DNA from 2 places in the Enterocloster sp. genome. Region 1 is predicted to be linked to the other one. Evidence: riboswitches for the same ligand, from Rfam matches in the RefSeq annotation. Region 1 holds a riboswitch; the other holds the start of a gene.
The links. A riboswitch is a leader RNA that binds a small molecule or an ion and turns the genes downstream of it on or off. The one in region 1 is predicted to bind cobalamin.

Region 1 (10,120 bases):
GATGGTGCACATGGAATTTACCACTACTTTTCCAAAGGAAAATGCCATTTTTTCGATGATTACAGGTACGGATAAGAGCACCATGGGCCGAACCACACGCCGTTTTAAGGAAATGCTCCTTAAAGAGAAGGAAAATGCGTTTCCTTTACGGCTTAAGTGGTAGATGGCGGCAGAAAACATCAGAAGCTGGGAAATGATGGTGGCAACGGCGATCATATTGATCCCGCTGTGGAATACATATACAAAGAGAGCGGTAAGGGCCAGCTTTACCACAATAACGCCCATATTCAGATGAAGGATCCGCTGGGAGTTTCCTCTGGCCCGTTCGATTGCAATGTAGACACTGTTAAAAAAATTCAATACAATTCCAAAAAGATCCAGGATAAAATAGGTGGTGCCTTCTGTGATAAATTCCTCCGGCGTTCTTGCAAGGCGCAGAAATTGGGGCGCAAAGGGGACAAGGATCAGCAAAATGCCGGCTCCCAGGATTCCGCAGAGGGCAAAAAGAGTGCTGACTCTCCGTTTTACCAGTTTGAAATCTCCGGCTCCGTAGGCTTCGCTAACCTTGATGCTGGCGCCTACAGCCAGTCCGCCGCCCAGAGCGGAAAGCATGAGGTTAAGCTGGGATAGATAGGCTACGGCAGACACAGAGGAAGCGCCGATGTGGGACGCCATCATGGAATCAAAGATTTTAAAAATCTGATTTAAGCTCTGGTAAAGGGCCAGGGGCGTACATACATAGAAGACCACCTTCCACATATTTTCTTCCCGTACAAAGGCTCTGAAGGCCCGGTCCTTTTCTGTGAGATCCGCGGCTGGTTCATTGTTTGCTGTCATGATCATGTTCTCCGTTTCTTCCCCTTTTTTATGTCGGGTCCGGAAAACTCCGGACAGATTCTGTCGGAAACAGGGGATTCCTATGGATTATAACCCAGAGATACAGAGAAAACAATCGGATTTGTATACAAAAAATAAAGTCCGTATACAAATAATCTGTGTATAGGGAAAGAGAGGATGGGAAAAATGACTGTTAGAACCGTTGGAAACAGTGGTGTATAAAACAATCAGGAGGAAAAACGGATGACAGGATGGATCATTGCTCTTTTATCGGGAGCTCTTATGAGTGTGCAGGGTGTATTTAACACAGAAGTAACAAAGCAGACCGGTGTATGGGTGGCAGCAGGATGGGTACAGGCTACGGCTCTGCTGACCTGTGTGGTGATCTGGCTGTTTACCGGACGCCAGCCGGTATCCGGTCTCATGGGGGTGACGCCAAAGTATGTTCTGGCAGGCGGCGTGATCGGGGCCTTGATCACCTACACGGTGATCCGCAGCATGGCGGCTCTGGGGCCGGCCCGAACTTCTCTTCTTATCGTGGTGGCTCAGATCATCGTGGCTTATCTGATCGAGCTGTTTGGCCTGTTTGGAGTGGAAAAGGCTCCATTTGCATGGAATAAGCTTTTGGGGGCCGCGATCGCTGTAGGGGGGATTATCATTTTTCAGCGATAGGATAAGAAATAACGCTTGTATTTAAACCGGCTTTCCGATAGAATAGATACAGCAGGCCGGGACGGTATCTCTAAAAGGAGGAGATATCGTTGAAGGAATTAAAAAAGCACAAGCAGGGAAGGATTATTTTACTTTTATTGGGAATGTTTTTGGCAGGGATTTTATACAGCTGCTCCCAGCCATCGCCGGGGACAGAAGTAAGCCTCGAATACTCAGAAGACGGGGAACGCAGGGAGAAGGTTTTTTCGGAGCCAGAAGCCTCTTTTTCGGATGAGACTGCTGATTGTCCGGGGAAAGAAATTGCTTTTTCAGAGGCAAAAGTTGCTTCGGAGGCAGAAAATCCGGAAGAAGAGCAGATCTGGATCCATGTCTGCGGTCAGGTGGCGGCTCCGGGAGTGTATTCCCTGAATGCAGGAAGCCGTGTATTTCAGGCTTTGGAAGCAGCTGGAGGAGTCCTTGAGCAGGGAGATGGCAGTATTCTCAATCTGGCCATGGTCTTAGAGGACGGGATGCGGATCGAAGTTCCGGATCGGACAGAGGCAGAGCGCCTGAAGACTCAGGGGATTCTTTCAGATCAGGCCTTTGTGACGGATCCCGGTGACGGTTTTAGCGGAAGCCCTGGGAAAAGCGCTTCAACGGGCAGAAAAGTGAATCTGAATAAGGCCGGTGCAGAGGAGCTGATGACACTTACAGGCATTGGAAAATCCAGGGCGGAGGCGATTATCCAGTACCGTCAGGAAGTGGGGGCTTTTCGCTCGATCGAGGATATTATGAATGTATCCGGGATCAAGGAAAGTGCATTTGAAAAGATACGGGATGATATAACCGTTTAAAAGAAAACTGCGCCCGTCAGGGCATTTTTAAATAGACAGACAGGAAGGGAAATGAAACATGGCTCGGGTATTGGTAGTAGATGATGAAAAACTGATCGTAAAGGGAATCCGGTTCAGTCTGGAGCAGGACGGTTTTGAGGTGGACTGTGCCTATGACGGAGAGGAAGCCATAGAACTGGCAAAAAAGACAGAGTATGATATTGTGCTGTTAGATGTGATGCTCCCAAAGCATGACGGTTTTGAAGTATGTCAGGCGATTCGGGAATTTTCCGACATGCCCGTGATCATGCTGACGGCCAAGGGCGGCGATATGGATAAGATCCTGGGATTGGAGTACGGGGCGGACGACTACATCAGCAAGCCCTTTAACATTCTGGAGGTAAAGGCCAGGATCAAGGCCATTATCCGGCGAAGCCTGAAGGCAAAGCGCCAGAAGCGGGAGGAACCCTCTTCTATGATCGGTTCTGGAGATTTAAAGATGGACACAGAGGGGCGCAGAGTATTTATCGGTGAAAAGGAGATCAACCTTACTGCAAAGGAGTTTGATCTCTTAGAGCTTCTGGTACGCAATCCCAACAAGGTATACAGCCGTGAGGCGCTTTTGAATTATGTATGGGGAAACAGAGCCATGGACAGCGGGGATGTGCGTACGGTAGACGTTCATGTGCGCCGTCTGAGAGAAAAGATCGAGCCAAGTCCAAGTGACCCCAGATATGTACATACAAAATGGGGCGTGGGATATTATTTCGGAGTATCAAACAGGGGGTAAAGCCTCGATCCCTGCCTGCTGAGGGAAAATGGAAAACAGAACAGAAAAAGGTGCCCGGATTCCATGGGAAGTCCGGGATAATAGGGAAATGGGTGGAAAGCCCATGCGGTCCCGCCGCTGTAAAGGAAGAGTTACCGGATGCAGAAAGCTGTTAAAATAGAAACAGGCTTTTGCGAAACGCCACTGCATGAATCTATGTGGGAAGGAGCCGGTGATGAGGATGCCTGAGCCAGAAGACCTGCCTTTTTCGGCGTGATTATAAAGGCTGCGGAGCACAGCTTTTTATAATAGATACCCTGAAAAGGGAGGAAGGCGGAGCATCCGCTTTCTTATCATGTCTGTTTGGATCACGTAGAAACTATGTGGCAAACAGGCTTTTTTACTTTTAAGAAGGGAGCATACATCAATGAATGTAAGAAAAAAAGGAACTGCCATGCTGGCCTGGGGAATCCTCTTCAGTTTTGCAGCGGCGTCACCGGCATATGCCATGCACATTATGGAGGGATATCTTCCGATGGGGTACTGTATTGCCTGGGGGGTAGTCTGCATTCCCTTTGTGGTATTGGGAGTGAAGCGGATCAACCGTCTGATAAAAGAGCACAGAAAGCTGCTTTTGATCTTTGCAATGGCAGGCGCCTATGCCTTTGTGCTGTCTGCCCTGAAATTTCCAAGTGTGACCGGATCCTCCAGCCACCCAACGGGAACCGGTCTGGGAGCCATTCTCTTTGGCCCGACTCCCATGGCAGTGATCGGCTTTCTGGTGCTGATTTTTCAGGCGCTTTTGCTTGCACATGGAGGTTTGACAACGCTGGGAGCCAATACCTTCAGTATGGCGATTGCAGGTCCTGTTGTCAGCTGGGGCGTTTATAAGCTGGGCAGAAAAATAAAGCTGAATCAGAAGGTGGCTGTTTTTCTGGCAGCAGCCCTTGGAAATCTGTTTACATATTGTGTGACCAGTGTGCAGCTGGGACTGGCCCATCCTGCGGCAGACGGCGTATGGAGTGCTGTTGTACGGTTTTTGGGAATTTTTGCATTGACACAGATTCCGCTGGCAGTGATTGAAGGACTTCTGACGGTTGTGATATTGATCGGTCTGCAGACTTATGCAGGTCCGGAACTTCGAGAGCTTGGATTTGGGGAGGAGAATCGATAATGAAGAAACCAATGTGGATCGCAGGTCTTTTGGTGGCTTGCGTAATATTGACAATTGTCCCGTTTATAGCTGCTCCCAAGGATGCGGGATTTGGAGGAGCCGATGATGCAGCCGGCGAACTGGTAGGTGAGATCGATCCCGAATATGAGCCATGGGCAGAGCCTGTTCTGGAACGGATTTTAGGAGGAGAACTTCCGGGAGAAACGGAAAGCCTGCTGTTCTGTCTTCAGGCAGCTTTGGGATCTGGCGTGATCTGCTATGGATTTGGATATCTGGTGGCAAGAAAGAAATACAGTACAAACGATACAGAGGAAAGACAGGAGAACTAATTATGGCGCTGCATCACAGAAATCATTGTCATGGAAATCAGATTCTTTTGATGGATCAATATGCCGTGTGCTCCCAAATGGCGTCATGGAACCCGGACTGGAAGATCATGCTGGGACTTATTTCGCTGTTGGGGTGTATTGGATCCAAAACGGGCCTGATTTCAGTGGCAGTGGGGCTGTGCATGGCAGTGCTTACCCATAAATGGGGAGGAGTGGAGTGGCCGGTTTACGGGAGAATGCTGACCATTCCTCTTTTCTTCGTTATCCTCAGCGGAGCTGTAATTGCACTGGATTTTACAAAGGAAGCCGTGATGGAAGCTGTTTTTGTGACGGTGAAAGTATTGACGGGAACGGCCTGTTTGTATATGATAAGTCTGACAACGCCTGTATATGAAGTGGTTGGAACTTTGAGAAGATGGCATCTGCCGGAAGTGATGCTGGAACTGATGATCTTAATGTACCGCTTTTTGTTTGGCCTTTTAGAGCTTTATGAACAGATGAAGCAGAGTGCTCAGGCCAGGCTGGGGGATATCTGGATAAGACAGGGATACCGTTCATTTTTTGGAATATGTGCCAATCTTCTGGTTCTGGCCTTTCGGCGGGCATCGGACAGCTTTAATGCCATGGAGGCAAGAAGCTATGACGGAGAACTGCGTTTTCTGGAAGAGAAAAAGCTGGTGACAGGAAGGCAGAGGCTGGGTATTGTTCTGTATGGAGTGCTTCTGGCAGCAGGGCTTTTGGCAGAGAGGATGTGGAGCATATGAGGCAGACATCGATAAGCGGCACAGCACGGATGCTGGATCCGATTTTGGAGCTTCGCGGGGGCAGTGTGTATTATCCCGGGGGAAAGCAGGCATTAAAACAGGTCAGTGCGGCCTTCTATCCGGGAGAAAAAACGGCTGTGATCGGGAATAACGGAGCAGGAAAATCTACGTTTTTCCAGACTCTTAACCGGCTTGTACCTCTGGATGAGGGAGAGCTTTACTGTCACGGAAGGCTCTGTACAGGCAGCAGGAAGGATATTTTGGAGCTGAGAAAGTGTGTGGGAATCGTATTTCAGGATCCGGACCGGCAGATCATCGCTTCGACCGTAGAGGGGGAAATTTCCTTTGGACTCTTTAATCTGGGCTATTCAGAGGATAAAATCCGCTATCTGACTGAACAGATCATCCAGCGGATGGGGCTTACTCACCTTGCCCATCGTCCGCCTCATTTTTTAAGCGGAGGGGAAAAGAAACAGGTCAGTATTTCCGGTGTTGTGGTAATGAAGCCAGAAATCCTGCTGTTTGATGAACCTACTGCCAGTCTTGACTGGAAAAATACGCAGCTTTTTAAGGAACAGCTTAAGAAACTGGAGCAGGAGCAGATCACACAGGTCATTTCCACCCATGACATGGATTTTGTGTGGGAATGGGCAGACCGTGTTCTGGTGTTTTCAGAGGGAGAACTTTTGGCAGATGATCGTCCGGAGCATATATTTGGGGATGAGGAGCTGCTTAAAAGGGCTTCTCTCAGGCAGCCTGTTTTATATCAGCTGCCGGGGCATCCAAAGACCATAGAGGAATGGAAACAGTTACAGGAAAAGGAAGGATAAGAGGGATGAAAGAGATACAGATCAGACAGGCAGTGATAGAGGATTTAGAGCAGGTGGCAGCAGTAGAGGCGCGCTGTTTTCCGGCAGCAGAGGCAGCGGATGAAAAAAGTCTGAAGGAGAGGCTTGAAGCATTTCCCGGCAGTTTTTTAGTGGCAGAGTGTGAGGGAAGGATCGCAGGGTTTATTAATGGGGCGGCAACAAATGAAAGAACCATTGCGGATGAAATGTTTGAGGATGTATCTCTTCATGATCCCAGGGGAGCATACCAGAGTATCTTTGGTCTGGATGTGGATGAAGATTTCCGCCATCAGGGACTGGCAGGCCGTTTGATGAAGGCTTTGATCGAAAAGGCGGAGAGTGAGGGCAGAAAAGGCCTGATCCTTACCTGTAAGGAGCATTTGATCGGTTTTTATGAACAGTTTGGATACTGCAGCATGGGCGTGTCGAAATCGGTCCATGGCGGAGCCGTGTGGTACGATATGATATTGGAGTTTAGCCGATGAAGATAACACTGATTACGGTAGGAAAGATAAAGGAACGCTTTTTTGAAGCTGCTATTGAGGAATACAGCAAGCGCTTAAGCCGTTACTGCAAGCTGGAAATCATCCAGGTGGCAGATGAAAAGACGCCGGACGGCGCCAGTGAAGCTTTAGAGCGGCAGATCCGGGAAAAGGAAGGAGAGAGGATCCTTTCTCATATCCGGGATGGGGCATACGTTATAGCTCTTGCCATCCGGGGAAAGGAGCTTTCCAGTGAGGAGCTGGCTGCAAAGATTGCCAGGCTGGCAGTGGAGGGAAAAGGACAGCTGGTGTTTATCATCGGCGGTTCTCTGGGGCTTTCAGAGGCTGTGATGAAACGCTCAGACTATCATTTGAGCTTTTCGCCCATGACATTTCCTCACCAGCTGATGCGGGTGATCTTGTTGGAGCAGATTTACAGAAGCTTTCGGATCAACGCGGGGGAGCCTTATCACAAATAAAGATTTGTCTGCAGGCCTGTTTTTACGGCAGAGTGATTCTGTCATAAAAACAGGCCTGTTTCATATATTTGAGATAAAGGGAGAGATGGTATGGGAAAGAGAGAAGAAATCGCGGTTTTATTTCCGGGAACCTTGCGGGAGTTTATTGAGAGCTGTTCTCTGGATTTTGAATCCATGAGGGAGATACGGCTGCGGGCGAACCGTCCGGTGCTTTTGATGTATGGAAACAGGGAATATGGATTTACAGAAAAAGGAGAGCCGGTGGAACTGGAGCCGGACAATCAGAAGGGCCTTTTTACGCTTACAGAGCGACAGATCCGGGAGACTGCAGAGATCATGGGAGGTTTTTCCCTGTATGCGGCTCAGGAGGAGCTGCGCCAGGGATTTTTTACCGTCCGTGGCGGACACCGGATCGGTGTGGCAGGAAGAACGGTGCTGAACCAGAGAGAGGTGGGAGTCTTAAAATCTATCTCCTCTTTAAATGTCCGCGTCGCTCATGAGGTAAAGGGATGCGCGGATCAGATCATGCCTCTTTTATGTGAAAATGGGCTTTTTTTAAATACGGTAATCGTATCGCCGCCGGGATGCGGAAAAACGACCCTTCTTCGGGACATCATCCGTCAGCTGTCCAACGGCTGTCGGGAGAAAAGCACGGGAAGGCGTCTCTTTGGAATCACAGTCGGCGTGGTGGATGAGCGCTCGGAACTGGGGGCCTGCTTTCAGGGAGTCCCCCAAAATGATCTTGGAATGAGAACGGACATTCTGGATGGCTGTCCCAAGAGCCAGGGGATGATGATGCTGATCCGCTCCATGGCTCCGGCAGTAATAGCAGTGGATGAGATTGGCGGAAAAGAGGATATACGGGCTGTGGAATATATCCGAAGCTGCGGCTGCGGGTTAGCAGCTGCGGTTCACGGTGTATCCCTGAAAGAAGTAGAAAAACGGCCGGGGGTAGGGGAACTGTTTAAGGAAGGAACCTTTAAACGCCTGATTTTTCTGGATCAGGCCGGGGGAGCAGGTCATATCTGTGCTGTGTACGATGGGGCAGGAAGGCTCCTGTAAAGGAGGAGGGAGCATGGTTATAAAATGGGCCGGAATTGGGCTGGTACTGTTTTCCGGTACTGGCTGGGGAATGTGGATGGCCTGGAGATGGAGGGCCAGACTGGAGGCTCTGGAAACGCTTAGACAGATGATTTTTGGCTTAAAGGGTGAGATCACATACAGCAGAGCTCCGCTGGAGGAGGCTCTGGAGCGGGTAGGACGGCGGGAAAATGGATTCTTGGGCCGTTTATTTACAGGAGCGGCCAGGGAGATTGCCGCAAGCCGGGAGGAAACATTTTCTAAAATATGGGAGAAACAGGTGGAGCTTATAAAAAAGGGGCCTCAAGGGGAAATTCTGGACGAAAAAGATATAAAGCAGCTTGCCGGTCTGGGTGGACGTTTGGGATACCTGGATGTGGACATGCAGGAACGGACGCTGCTTCTTTATCTGGAGCAGCTGGAGCTTTCTATCAGCCGTCTGCGGGGGGAAATGAGGGAAAGATGCCGTCTGAGCACAGCTCTGGGAATGATGGGAAGCCTGCTTTTAGTGATTCTGATGTATTAGCTGCGACGGAGGAAAGGGGAGAAACGATGGATGTAAATCTGATTTTCCGCATTGCGGCTGTGGGAATCCTGGTGTCTGTAATCTGCCAGGTACTAAAGCACAGCGGCCGGGATGAGCAGGCATTTCTCACCAGTCTGGCAGGTCTGGTTCTGGTACTGTTCTGGATGGTTCCCTACATATATGATCTGTTTGAAACCATGAAACGTTTGTTTTTGCTGTAGGAGGAGCCATGAGTATTCTTACCATAGGGGCCGCCGGTATAACGGCAGTCCTTCTTGCCGTATGGCTGAAGGGAGTCCGGGCAGAGTATGCCCTTTATATGGTGCTGGGAGCACAGATACTCTTTATGATCTGCGGTACCGGACGTCTGGAGGTGATTTTAGATGCCATGAGACGTCTGGAAGGATATATCAAAATTGATCCGGCCTATCTGGGTGCTCTTCTGAAAATGGTTGGGATCACATATGTGGCTGAGTTTGCCTCCGGAATCTGTAAGGACGCGGGCTACAGCGCTTTGGGAAATCAGATCGAGATTTTCGGAAAGCTGTCTATTCTTGGGGTAAGTATGCCTGTTTTTTTGGCTCTCTTTGAAATACTGGATCAGTTTATGGGATAGTATGGCAGAATACTGTGATTTTGCTGGATCGGGGAGGGAGAGCTGCTATGGCACAGGGAAGAAAGGCAGTAAAATATGGACGAATCGGTATAAAACTGATAGTTTTTTTGATGGCTCTGTGGATAAGCGGCAGAGGGAGCACGATAACGGCGGGCGCTTTTTATGAAAAGGAAAATTTTGAAAATAATAAAGAGACAAGTGAAGAAATGGAGATTGGACAGGCTGCTCATGATATGGGGATTTCAGAGGAGCTGGAGCAGCTGCAGAAGTATCTTGATCGATCGTTGGGAGGAAAAAACGGAACAGTGGATCTTTTATTTACGGATCTGATGAAGGCTTTTGCGTCAGGGAATCTGGGAGCGCTGGGAACAGCCATAAAAGAGGGATTCGGACAGCTTTTATTTTCACAGGTAAGGGAAGGAGCCGGGCTTTTGACTCAGGCAGCGGCTATTGGTCTTCTTGGAGCCATGTTTTCCGGGGCGGCTTCTGTTTTTAAAAACGGGCAGATCTCAGATACCGGATTTTATGTGGCATACCTTTTGCTGTTTGCCTGTCTGGCAGGCAGTTTTCTGACAAGTCTTTCCATTGCGGCAGAGGTTTTGGACCGGATTCTGGAGTTTATGGGTGTGCTGATACCGGCTTACTTTATGGCAGTGTCATTTTCAGGGGGGAGCATAACGGGAATCTGTATGTATGAGGCTATGATGGCGGCTGTCTTTTGTGTTCAGTGGC
Region 2 (10,120 bases), on a different contig from region 1:
TAGAACTAAAAAGCAATATATACAATATTATATATCAAAAAAGGCAAAAACAGTGTTGAAATTGATGGATTAAAATGATACTATGGGTTTATCAAAAGCAGTTACGAGGAAATGCAAAAACAAGAAGTATTAAGGAGGACATTATTATGAAGAAGAAAGCAGCAAGAGCATTGGCAGGCGTTCTTACCTTGTCTATGGCAGCAGCGCTGACAGCCTGCGGCGGTTCTGATTCCGCAAAAAAAGGAGGAGAGACAGCAGCGGCAGCAGAAAGTTCAGGCCCTATCACAGGACAGACTCTTTCTGTTATGCTTTCTGAGGAGCCGGGAGAGCAGGATGCTCTTGGAAACGTTTTAAACCATTGGGCGGAGGAAAGCGGGAACACGATCAAAAAGATCATTATTTCCCATGATGATATGAGAAGCAAGTTCCCGGCTATGGCTAAGAATAAAGACCTTCCGGACATTGTTTCCACTACTTTCCTTCATCAGATCTATCCGGATGAGTTCGTAAACATGGAAGATGTGGTTGATCTTTCCAAATTTAACCAGTCTGCGCTGAATATCGTAGGCAAGTCCTATTCTTCCGACGCGATTACAGGTATTACAGAGCAGTTTACAACGACCTGTGTCTTCTATAATAAGGATGCTTTTGCTGCAGCAGGCATTGAAGCTCCTACACCGGAAAATCCATGGACCTGGGAGCAGCTGTATGAGAATGCCGCAGTGCTTCAGGAAAAGGGCGGCGTAAAGTATGGCTTTGCAGCTGACGTATCAAGAGCACGTTACGATATCATGATGTATGCAAACGGCGGTTCTCTGGTAGAAAAGGATGGGGACAGCTTTAAGGTAACCGTAAACAGCCCTGAAAACATTGCAACCCTGGAGCGTTTTGTGCAGGCGAACAACGAAGTAATGCCAAAGGCAATCTGGGCAGGCGGCACCACAGATAACCCGGTTGAGTACTTCAAGAACGGAGATGCAGCGATCCTGTTATCCGGTTCCTGGAACTACAACACCTTCACAAATGAAATTTCCAAGTTTGATTTCGGCGTAATGCCTTCTCCAAAGGGAAGCGAGTGCCAGTCTTCCATCATCGGCGGCGCAGCTCTTGCAATTCCTCAGAACGGAAAGAATTCGGAGCTGGCAAAGCAGTTCGTACAGTGGCTGTTTGAAGAGGAACACTACAAGGAGTACCTGCAGCTTCACAAGGGTCTGTCTGTTATGAACGATGTTGCTTATGAGCCTGAGACTGACAAGGCAAAGGAAGACTTTGCGCTGATGCAGGGCGAGACCGCTTATGTAACCGATACATTTATGACAGATGAGAGTTCTTCCTGGAGAAATTACAAGGATAATGAGTACAGAGATGCATTAAAGCGCGCTGTATCCGGAGAGATCACAGCAAAAGAGGCTCTGGACGGATTTGCAAAGCAGCTGTCTGAGGCTTCCAACTGGAGTATGGCATACTAATTATACCAGACGAAAAACGGTCCATTCTTTTTTGGGGAATGGGCTGTTTTTTTGTTGCAGAGAGGATGGATTGCTGGTAGAATAAAAAAGCAAAAACCTGCGCATAAAGCAAAATATGCGATATTATTATACCTAAAAGACAAAATAAATGTAGAAATTGACTTATCAAAGTGTTAAGATAAATCCAGAAAGTGATGGAAGCGAGGAACGCCTTCCGATGAAAGGAGCGAGAGGATGAAATACACAGCAGCAGATATTGACCGTTACATTGATCTGTATCTTAACAGCTTTGAAAAGGTTCTTTACGAAGAGGATTCCCAGTTTATGGAGGGGATGAAGACACGGAGTCTGGCCGGCGATGATATCAGGCGGTATCAGTTTTGGGAGTGGACTCAGGGCGTAGGCCTTTATGGAGTATGGAAACTCTACAAGGAGACGAAAGATGAGAGATATATGAATATCCTGACCTCTTATTATGAGAGGCAGTTAAAAATCGGGCTTCCTTCCAAGAATGTAAATACGGTGACGCCTCTTTTAGCCATGTCTTTTGTGGCAGAGGAAACAGACAACGAGCGATACATGGAGGTCTGCCGGGAATGGGCAGCATGGATCTATGCAGATTTTCCAAGGACAAAAGAGGGAGGCCTTCAGCATATTACTTCAGATACCTTAAATGAGGGTGAACTGTGGGATGACACATTATTTATGACGGTTCTGTTCCTGGCAAATATGGGCCGGATCCTGGGAGAAAAGAAATATCAGGATGAGGCAGAATATCAGTTCCTGCTTCATATCAAATATCTCACGGACCGCAAAACAGGCCTCTGGTATCACGGCTGGTCCTTTAAGGAAAAGAGCCATTTTGCAGCAGCCTTCTGGGGCAGAGGAAACTGCTGGATCACAGCGGCGATCCCGGAGTTTTTAGATCTTTGTCCCTGCAGTCCAAGCGTGGAAAAGTTCTTAAAAGAAACCTGGAAGCGCCAGGCAGAAGCTCTGATCCAGTATCAGGAGCCTACAGGAATGTGGCATACGCTCATTGATGATAAGACCTCTTATGTAGAGTCCAGTGCTACCTGTGGATTTGCGTATGGCATTTTAAAGGGGGCTGAACTGGGACTGGCAGAAACAGACTGGGTGGAAGCTGCTCTTAAGGCTCTTGAACCCATTATGGAATACACCGATGAGACCGGCGTTGTAAACCAGGTATCCTACGGAACACCTATGGGACGTGAAACAAAGGATTTCTACAAAGAGATTGAGCTTAAGCCAATGCCATACGGACAGGCTCTGGCCATGCTTTTCTTTATGGAATGCAGGAAGCATATAAGTGATTTTTAAGGAAGGATCAAGGAGGAAATCGATATGAAAAAGAGTAGAAGGCAGTCATTCTGCCATACGCACAGCTTTTGGCTGTTCGTACTTCCATCGCTGGCATTATTTGCAGTATTTTTCTTGGTGCCTCTGGTTTTAAGCATCTGGTTTTCATTCACTAATTATGATGGTTGGAAGACCATGGATGTAATTGGTTTAAAGAACTATACGGATATTTTAAAGGATGGAGATTTTTATAAGACAGTAGGACGGACTCTTTTATATACAGTCTGCAACCTGCCCTTTAAGATTGCTATTCCCCTGCTTTTAGCAGCACTTGTTACCTCCAGATTGGTAAAGGGAAAGACACTGATGCGTACCCTGATCTACATCCCGGTTCTTTTATCGGCTCTGGTAGCAGGTATTACAATTAACTGGATGTTCGGACAGGAATACGGTCTGATCAATTTTATTTTACAGAAAATGGGAATCGATCCTCTTCAGTGGTCTTTAAATCCCATTTTGGCAACAGTGGTGATCAGTGTGGCATCCAACTGGATTTCAGCAGGATACTATATGCTTTTATATGTAGGCGGTATCAATAATATCAACCGGGAGCTGTATGAGGCAGCAAGTGTAGACGGTGCAAAGAAGATCCAGGCATTTACCAATATCACACTTCCCCTTCTGATGCCCACTACTTTTATCGTACTCCTTCTTTCTACCGTATCTCTTTTAAAGGAATACGCGCTGGTACAGGGTATTTCTCTTGGAGGACCCGGCTCCTCGACTACATATATGGTACAGTACATTTTTGATCAGGGCTTTAATCAGTATAAGTACGGATACGCTTCCGCAGCAGGCATTCTTATCAGCCTTCTGTTTATCGTGATCGCAGTGATACAGTTTAAAGCAACCCAAGGCGGAGGTGAAGTATAATGGAAGGATCAGCAAAGCGCAAAGTAGAAACCATCTGTATGACCGTTTTAGGACTGGCAGTAGCAGGACTCATGGTTTTCCCGATCATCTGGCTGGGATTCAGCTCATTTAAGCCTTCTTCCGAGCTGTTTGCCTATCCCTTACATCTTTTCCCGCAGGCTCCTACCGGTGAATCCTATATCAGCGTAGTGGCAGACGGATTTTTTAACTATGTAAAAAACAGTCTCTTTCTGGCAGTGGTAGGTACCGTGATCACTGTTGTGATCAGTGCCATGTGCGGCTATGCTCTTGCCATCTACCGCAAGGAGATCCCCTATGTGAATAAGGTATTTGCCGTATTCCTGTTAGGAACCTTGATCCCCGGAGAGATCCTGACCATCGCACAGTTTACCGTAGTCAGTGAAATGGGGCTTTACAATAATATCTGGGGCTGCATCCTTCCGGTTGTAACCACCACAACAGGTATTTTCATGTACAGACAGCACTATATGTCCATTCCCTTGGAGCTTGCAGAGTCTGCAAGACTGGACGGCGCTTCCGAGTTTCGGATTTTCCGCTCCATCATGCTTCCCCTGGGATCTTCAGTTACCATTACATTGACGATCTTCTCCTTTATGTGGCGTTGGAATGATTATATTCTGCCTCTGATGGTGCTTTCCGATCAGGAAAATTTTACCATCCAGATCGCGATCAAGAGCTATATCGGAACCATGGGTGTGGACTGGAACTCCATTTTGGCAGCTTCTATTTTATCTATCCTTCCTATTATCGTTATTTTCATTATCTTACAGCGTTATATCACCGGCGGCCTGGCTGCCAGCGGTGTAAAGGGCTAAAAACGGAGGCTTATAATGGAACGTTATATGGCGCATCTGCTGAAGGGAGCAGAATACAGAACAAGACAGTTTATGGGAAGTCAGGTGAAAAATCCTGCCTCCCTGCAGTACGGAGGGATCAAAGGAGATATCTGGGAGGCAAAGCCGACGATCTATGCCCTGGCTTCTGCCCTGGCTGTGTATTTCCATGAGGACAGCTGCTTTTATAAGAGTAAGGAGCTGTATCAGGCAGTGGATCTGGCCCTTGATTTTATTGCCAGAACCCAGAGAGAGGACGGAAGCTTTGACTATCCCTCCTGCAACTTTAAATCAGCAGCAGATACTTCCTTCTGTTTCAAACGGCTGATTGCAGCCTACCGTCTTCTGGTAAAATATGGGAATCCCGCTGATGAGGCTATTACAGTTTTAAAGGAAAAGTATTTAACCATTATGCATAAGGCTCTGGATGCAATCCGTGAGGGGGGCTTTCATACGCCGAACCATCGATGGGGGATCGCAGCGGCTCTTCTTCAGGGCTCCAATCTCTTTGCCGCAGAAAAAGAGTTTGCCGCAGGGCTTAAAAACCGGGCAGAACAGTATCTGGCAGAGGGCATTGACGGAGACGAGGACGGAGAGTATGCGGAGCGGTCCACGGGAAATTATAATGCAGTGGTAAACAATGCCATGATGGCCATGTATCAGGAAACAGGTGACGAGGCATTTTTAGGCTATGTGGAGCGCAACCTTTCCATGATGCTGACCTACATGGATCCGGACGATACCATTTTTACCCAGAATTCTACCAGACAGGATCAGGGAAAGTTGGAATATGCGGATAAATATTTTTACCAGTATCTCTATATGTGCAGCAGAGAGAAAAATCCTGCCTTTGACGGGGCTGCCCACAAGATTATAAAGGACAATATGGAGCGCGGAGATCTGGCTCCCGACTGTCTGCACATTGTGATGAACCATGATGAAATGATGGGATATCATTTTGAGGAATACGGATTTTTGGAGGAATACCGCAAGTTTTTCCGCCATGCAGGCGTACTCCGGGTAAGAAAGCCCTCTTATACTTATACTGTGTTAAACGGAAAGAGTGCATTTTTGTATTTCAAATCCAAAGGAACCACACTCTGCGTAAAAATTGGAGAGAGCTGCTGTGACATCCGCAATTTCATTCCTCAGACCATAGAGGAGCTGCCCGATGGCTGCCGCCTGGAGGCGGAGGCACAGAGCTGGTATTATCTGCCCTTTAAGGAAAAGCAGGATACCTCTGACTGGTGGAAAATGGATCAGAGCAAGCGGGAAAAGCTTATCAGCAGCCGGTTAAAGACAACTCTTGAGATCCGGGAAAAGGAGCAGGGTCTGGAGCTTAACTTAAAGGCAGAGGGCCTGGATCGTCTTCCCTTACGGCTGGAAATCTGTATTCCGGCAGGCGTTTCCATCGAGCATCCGGCCTTTGCACTGGAGGCAGGTGCCGGAGAGAGCATGATATTAAAGGATGGGTATCTGGAAATTCATGACGGTTTAACAACCGTGGAGATCGGCCCCGGTTTTGGAGAGCACTCTTTTAAGGGGCATTATTCAGGAGAAGAGATTAACAGCGCCGGTTATACGGTGTATGCAAACGGCTATACCCCTCTTGAAAAGCATTTCTCCCTTATGGTAAAATAAACCAGATCATAATCTATGAATACATAAAGGGGAAACAATATGCTGAGAATCGGAATTGATCTTGGGGGAACAAAAATCGCTGCCGGACTGGTAGATGAAAACAGAGTGCTGGGGCCGTCCATTCAGGAACCCACGGGCCTGCCAAGGCCTGCCGGAGAGCTGGCAGAGGCTATTTACCATCTGGCATACCGGCTTTTAAAGGAACAGGGACTTACCTTTCAGGATGTGGAAAGTGTGGGGATCGGCATTCCGGGAACGGTAAATAAGGAAACGGACTGTATCGAGTATGCCAATAACTTTGGTTTTGAAAACGTTCCTTTTCTTAAAATGTTAAAGGAGCTTTTCCCATGCCCGGTTTATGGGGAAAATGACGCCAAGGCAGCCGCCTGGGGCGAATATCTGGCCGGTGCGGGACGGGGAAGCCGTTCCATGACAGCCGTAACCCTGGGAACCGGAGTCGGCGGAGGCATTATTTTAAATGGAAAGATTTTAGAAGGCCACAATGGGGCAGCCGGAGAGCTGGGCCATATGGTGATCCATCAGAATGGACGCCCCTGTACCTGCGGGCGGAGAGGCTGTCTGGAGGCCTATGCTTCTGCTACCGCTCTGGTGAGCCGTGCAAAGGAGGCAATGGAGCATTGTGAAACATCTATGCTTTGGAACCTTTGCGGAAGAAATCTCTCAGAAGTAAATGGCAGGATCATCTTTGAGGCTTCTAAAAAAGGAGATCCGACGGCCTGTGAGGTATTGGACAGTTTTACAGAGGATTTATCGGACGGAATTGCCAATATCATCAATATCCTTCAGCCGGAGGTGCTTTGCATCGGCGGAGGCTTAAGCGGAGCCGGGGAAGCCCTCCTTGCTCCTGTAAGGGAGAAAACAGCTCCGAAGATTTATTCCAGAGCTTCAGAGAAAAACACCCGTATCGTGTTAGCAGAGCTTGGAAATGGGGCAGGCATCATAGGAGCGGCCTGCTTAAATGAGCAGATGAGCAAAAACTAAGGAAAAATTTTGACATATGATGAAAAGCTGATATAATAGCTTTGACCCGTACACGGCCCTGTTTACATACCGTTTTAAGGTTGTAAACAGGGCTGCTGTTATATATGGCAGTGCCTGAAAAGGCCTGACAGGGAAGCCGGACCTAGAAGAAGCAGAGCCGACAGCTTCTTAAAAAACGGCGCAGCCCCCGCTACTGTACTGAAGGACGAAGTCTTTAGATATGTCACTGGCATAAAAGCTGGGAAGGCAAAGACGGAGGATGAATTTAAGCCAGGAGACCTGCTGCCATGAGAGGATGCATAAAATGCATACGGGATCATATACTTTCGGAGGGAAAGAACATGAAACAGAAAAAACTGGTAAAAACAGTGATCCTTGTCCTGAGTGCTGCCATGATAGGCGGCTGTGGTGCACAGGGAAGCAATCAGGGTGATTCTCAGGCAGTACAGGAAACGAGTGCAGCCGTTTCAGAATCCCAGAGCAGCTCTGACGGAGCTTATGAGCCTGTAACCATTGTAAATGGAGAACGGGAAATCACATTTACAAAGATGCCGCAAAAGGTACTTTGTGCGAATCTTTATGCAGCAGAAAATATGGTTATGCTGGGGTTGGGAGACCGTGTAGTTGGACGTATTGCTCCGGCGAATCCGGCAGAGCGCCCTCTTCCGGAGTTGGAGGACGAATTTGCTGCGATTCCGGAGGTGGAGAAATCCCATGAAAATGCAGTGGCTTTAGGAACGGATCTTGTGATTGGTCAGGTAAGTGCTTTTAAGGAATCTGCCTGGGGAAGCTATGACCAGTTAGAAAGCAAGGGAATCCAGTGTCTTACAATTACAGGTACGATTGTACCGGATGAAACGGTAGAACATATTTATACAGATATAGAAAATCTGGGAAAAATATTTAAGGTAGAGGACCGGGCGGAAGAACTGATAGAGGATATCCGTTCTCAGATTGAAGAGACACAAAAAGCAGTTTCTTCTGTACCGGAGAATGAAAAACCGAAGGTATTTGTTCTTGATACATTTAAGGGAAATGAAATTTACACAACCTCAAAGGGACTGCAGAGCAACCTGATTGAGCTGGCGGGAGGGATCAACTGTACCCGTAATATGGATGAAGCCAGATGGTTCAATACAAGTGTGGAAACGCTGGTGGAAACGAATCCCGACTGGATTATCATCAATGATTATGGCGCTCAGACGGTAGATGAGAAGAAAGAATTTTTAGATACGAATCCGGCTTTATCCGAGATTCCGGCAGTAAAAAATAAAAAGTATCTTGTGATTCCGCTGGTGGAAGTAATGCAGGATGTACGGGCTGCCAAAGCCTGCCGTACATTTGCTGAAACCTTCCATCCGGAATGTTTCCAGTAGGACGGCAGGGAAAGAGGGGGAGACAGCGCCTCCTCTTTCCTGTGCTGACAATGGTTCTTTTAGGATCTGTTCTGTGGACGATTCATATCGGATCTACAGAGATTCCGATAAAGGAAGTTTTTGAGATCTGTATGGATCAGTTTTTTTACGGAGGAGAAGGTTTAAAGGCAGGAAAATGGTCCGTACCTCATTTTCAGATTGTATGGAATATCCGGCTGCCCAGAGTTCTGTTCGGTCTTCTTTGCGGAGCAGGTCTTTCTGTCTGCGGAGCGGCTATGCAGGCTCTGGTGCTGAATCCTGTTGGCGATCCTTATATTCTGGGGATTTCATCAGGAGCATCTGCAGGAGCTGCCTGTGCGCTTTTGCTTCCGATTTCACTACTTTCCGGTCCCTTTCAGACGACTGCGGCGGCTTTTTTGGGCGCGCTTTTATCTGCCGGCACTGTTTATTTTATGGCGAAAACGGCAGGGGGAGGAATGATACGGCCTGTGCCCCTTATTTTGTCGGGAACGGCTGTCAATGCGGTGATGAGCGCAGTAACCAGTTTTGTTATTTTTCTGGCAAAAAGCCCGGAGAGTATTGCTGCTGTATATAACTGGCAGATGGGAAGCATCGCGGCGGCACAGTGGAAAAATCTTGCTCTTCCGGCAGCTGGCGTTTTATCTGGAACAGTGATATTTACTGTTTGCAGCCGTTATTTTGATATGATGATGATGGGAGATGAGGATGCGGCCGCTCTGGGATTATCTGTAAAGCATTTCCGTTCTCTGATGTTTGGGTTCTGCTCGATTGTAGTGGCATCGCTGGTGTCTGTTACGGGAATTATCGGTTTTGTGGGACTCGTGGTACCTCATATGGCCCGTATTCTTTCCGGAACCAGCACGAACCGGGTGATTATACCTTTAAGTGCTCTGGGAGGAGGGATTTATCTGATCTGGGCAGATGCTCTGGCCAGAAGTCTTTTTGGCGCTGCTGAACTGCCCCTTGGTATTGTAACAGCTTTTGCAGGAGCGCCTTTCTTTTTATACCTTATGATACGAAATGGATATGGGGGTGGAAATACATGATACTTCGTTTTGATGGAATCCACGTGCGTATTGGTGGAAAAGAGATTGTAAAAGGGGCAGATCTGTGTACAGAGGAAGGAAGGGTCACAGGAATTATAGGACCCAACGGATGCGGAAAGTCCACCCTGATAAAAACAGCGATGGGACTGATAAAGCCAGCGGAGGGTAAGGTTTTTATCGGAGAATGGGAAGCGGCATCTCTTTCTCACAGGAAACTGGCGTCTCTGATCGGCTATGTAGGTCAGGAAGCAGGCTGCGTATTTGATTTTTCTGTGTGGGATGTGGTATCTATGGCAATGTATGCCAGATCTGAAAACAGAGACAGAAAGCGGCCGGCAGAATCGAAAACTGCACAGACAGTGGTTTCAGAGGCATTAGATGAGCTGGGAATTCTGCATTTAAAGGACAGAAGTATCCTTTCGCTGTCTGGCGGGGAGCGGAAAATGGTATTTATTGCCAGA

Region 2: it holds a riboswitch for cobalamin, as region 1 does, so the genes downstream of both, ACZM6M_RS01820 (ABC transporter substrate-binding protein) here and ACZM6M_RS14535 (energy-coupling factor ABC transporter permease) in region 1, are expected to answer to the same signal.

The regions. Positions count from the first base shown of each region.
Region 1 covers NZ_DBMACH010000016.1:63,957-74,076, forward strand. Annotated here, with positions in the region: gene ACZM6M_RS14515 (MATE family efflux transporter) at 1-837, opposite strand, end outside; gene ACZM6M_RS14520 (DMT family transporter) at 1,081-1,509, shown strand; gene ACZM6M_RS14525 (helix-hairpin-helix domain-containing protein) at 1,599-2,342, shown strand; gene ACZM6M_RS14530 (response regulator transcription factor) at 2,401-3,111, shown strand; cobalamin riboswitch at 3,143-3,371, shown strand; gene ACZM6M_RS14535 (energy-coupling factor ABC transporter permease) at 3,518-4,264, shown strand; gene ACZM6M_RS14540 (energy-coupling factor ABC transporter substrate-binding protein) at 4,264-4,593, shown strand; gene ACZM6M_RS14545 (energy-coupling factor transporter transmembrane component T family protein) at 4,596-5,357, shown strand; gene ACZM6M_RS14550 (energy-coupling factor ABC transporter ATP-binding protein) at 5,354-6,187, shown strand; gene ACZM6M_RS14555 (GNAT family N-acetyltransferase) at 6,193-6,690, shown strand; gene rlmH (23S rRNA (pseudouridine(1915)-N(3))-methyltransferase RlmH) at 6,687-7,166, shown strand; gene spoIIIAA (stage III sporulation protein AA) at 7,257-8,228, shown strand; gene ACZM6M_RS14570 (stage III sporulation protein AB) at 8,242-8,772, shown strand; gene spoIIIAC (stage III sporulation protein AC) at 8,799-8,993, shown strand; gene ACZM6M_RS14580 (stage III sporulation AC/AD family protein) at 9,002-9,388, shown strand; gene ACZM6M_RS14585 (stage III sporulation protein AE) at 9,436-10,120, shown strand, end outside.
Region 2 covers NZ_DBMACH010000001.1:359,966-370,085, forward strand. Annotated here, with positions in the region: gene ACZM6M_RS01790 (ABC transporter substrate-binding protein) at 147-1,469, shown strand; gene bglB (beta-galactosidase BglB) at 1,704-2,807, shown strand; gene ACZM6M_RS01800 (carbohydrate ABC transporter permease) at 2,832-3,719, shown strand; gene ACZM6M_RS01805 (carbohydrate ABC transporter permease) at 3,719-4,555, shown strand; gene ACZM6M_RS01810 (hypothetical protein) at 4,571-6,214, shown strand; gene ACZM6M_RS01815 (ROK family protein) at 6,254-7,216, shown strand; cobalamin riboswitch at 7,308-7,517, shown strand; gene ACZM6M_RS01820 (ABC transporter substrate-binding protein) at 7,558-8,592, shown strand; gene ACZM6M_RS01825 (FecCD family ABC transporter permease) at 8,643-9,659, shown strand; gene ACZM6M_RS01830 (ABC transporter ATP-binding protein) at 9,656-10,120, shown strand, end outside.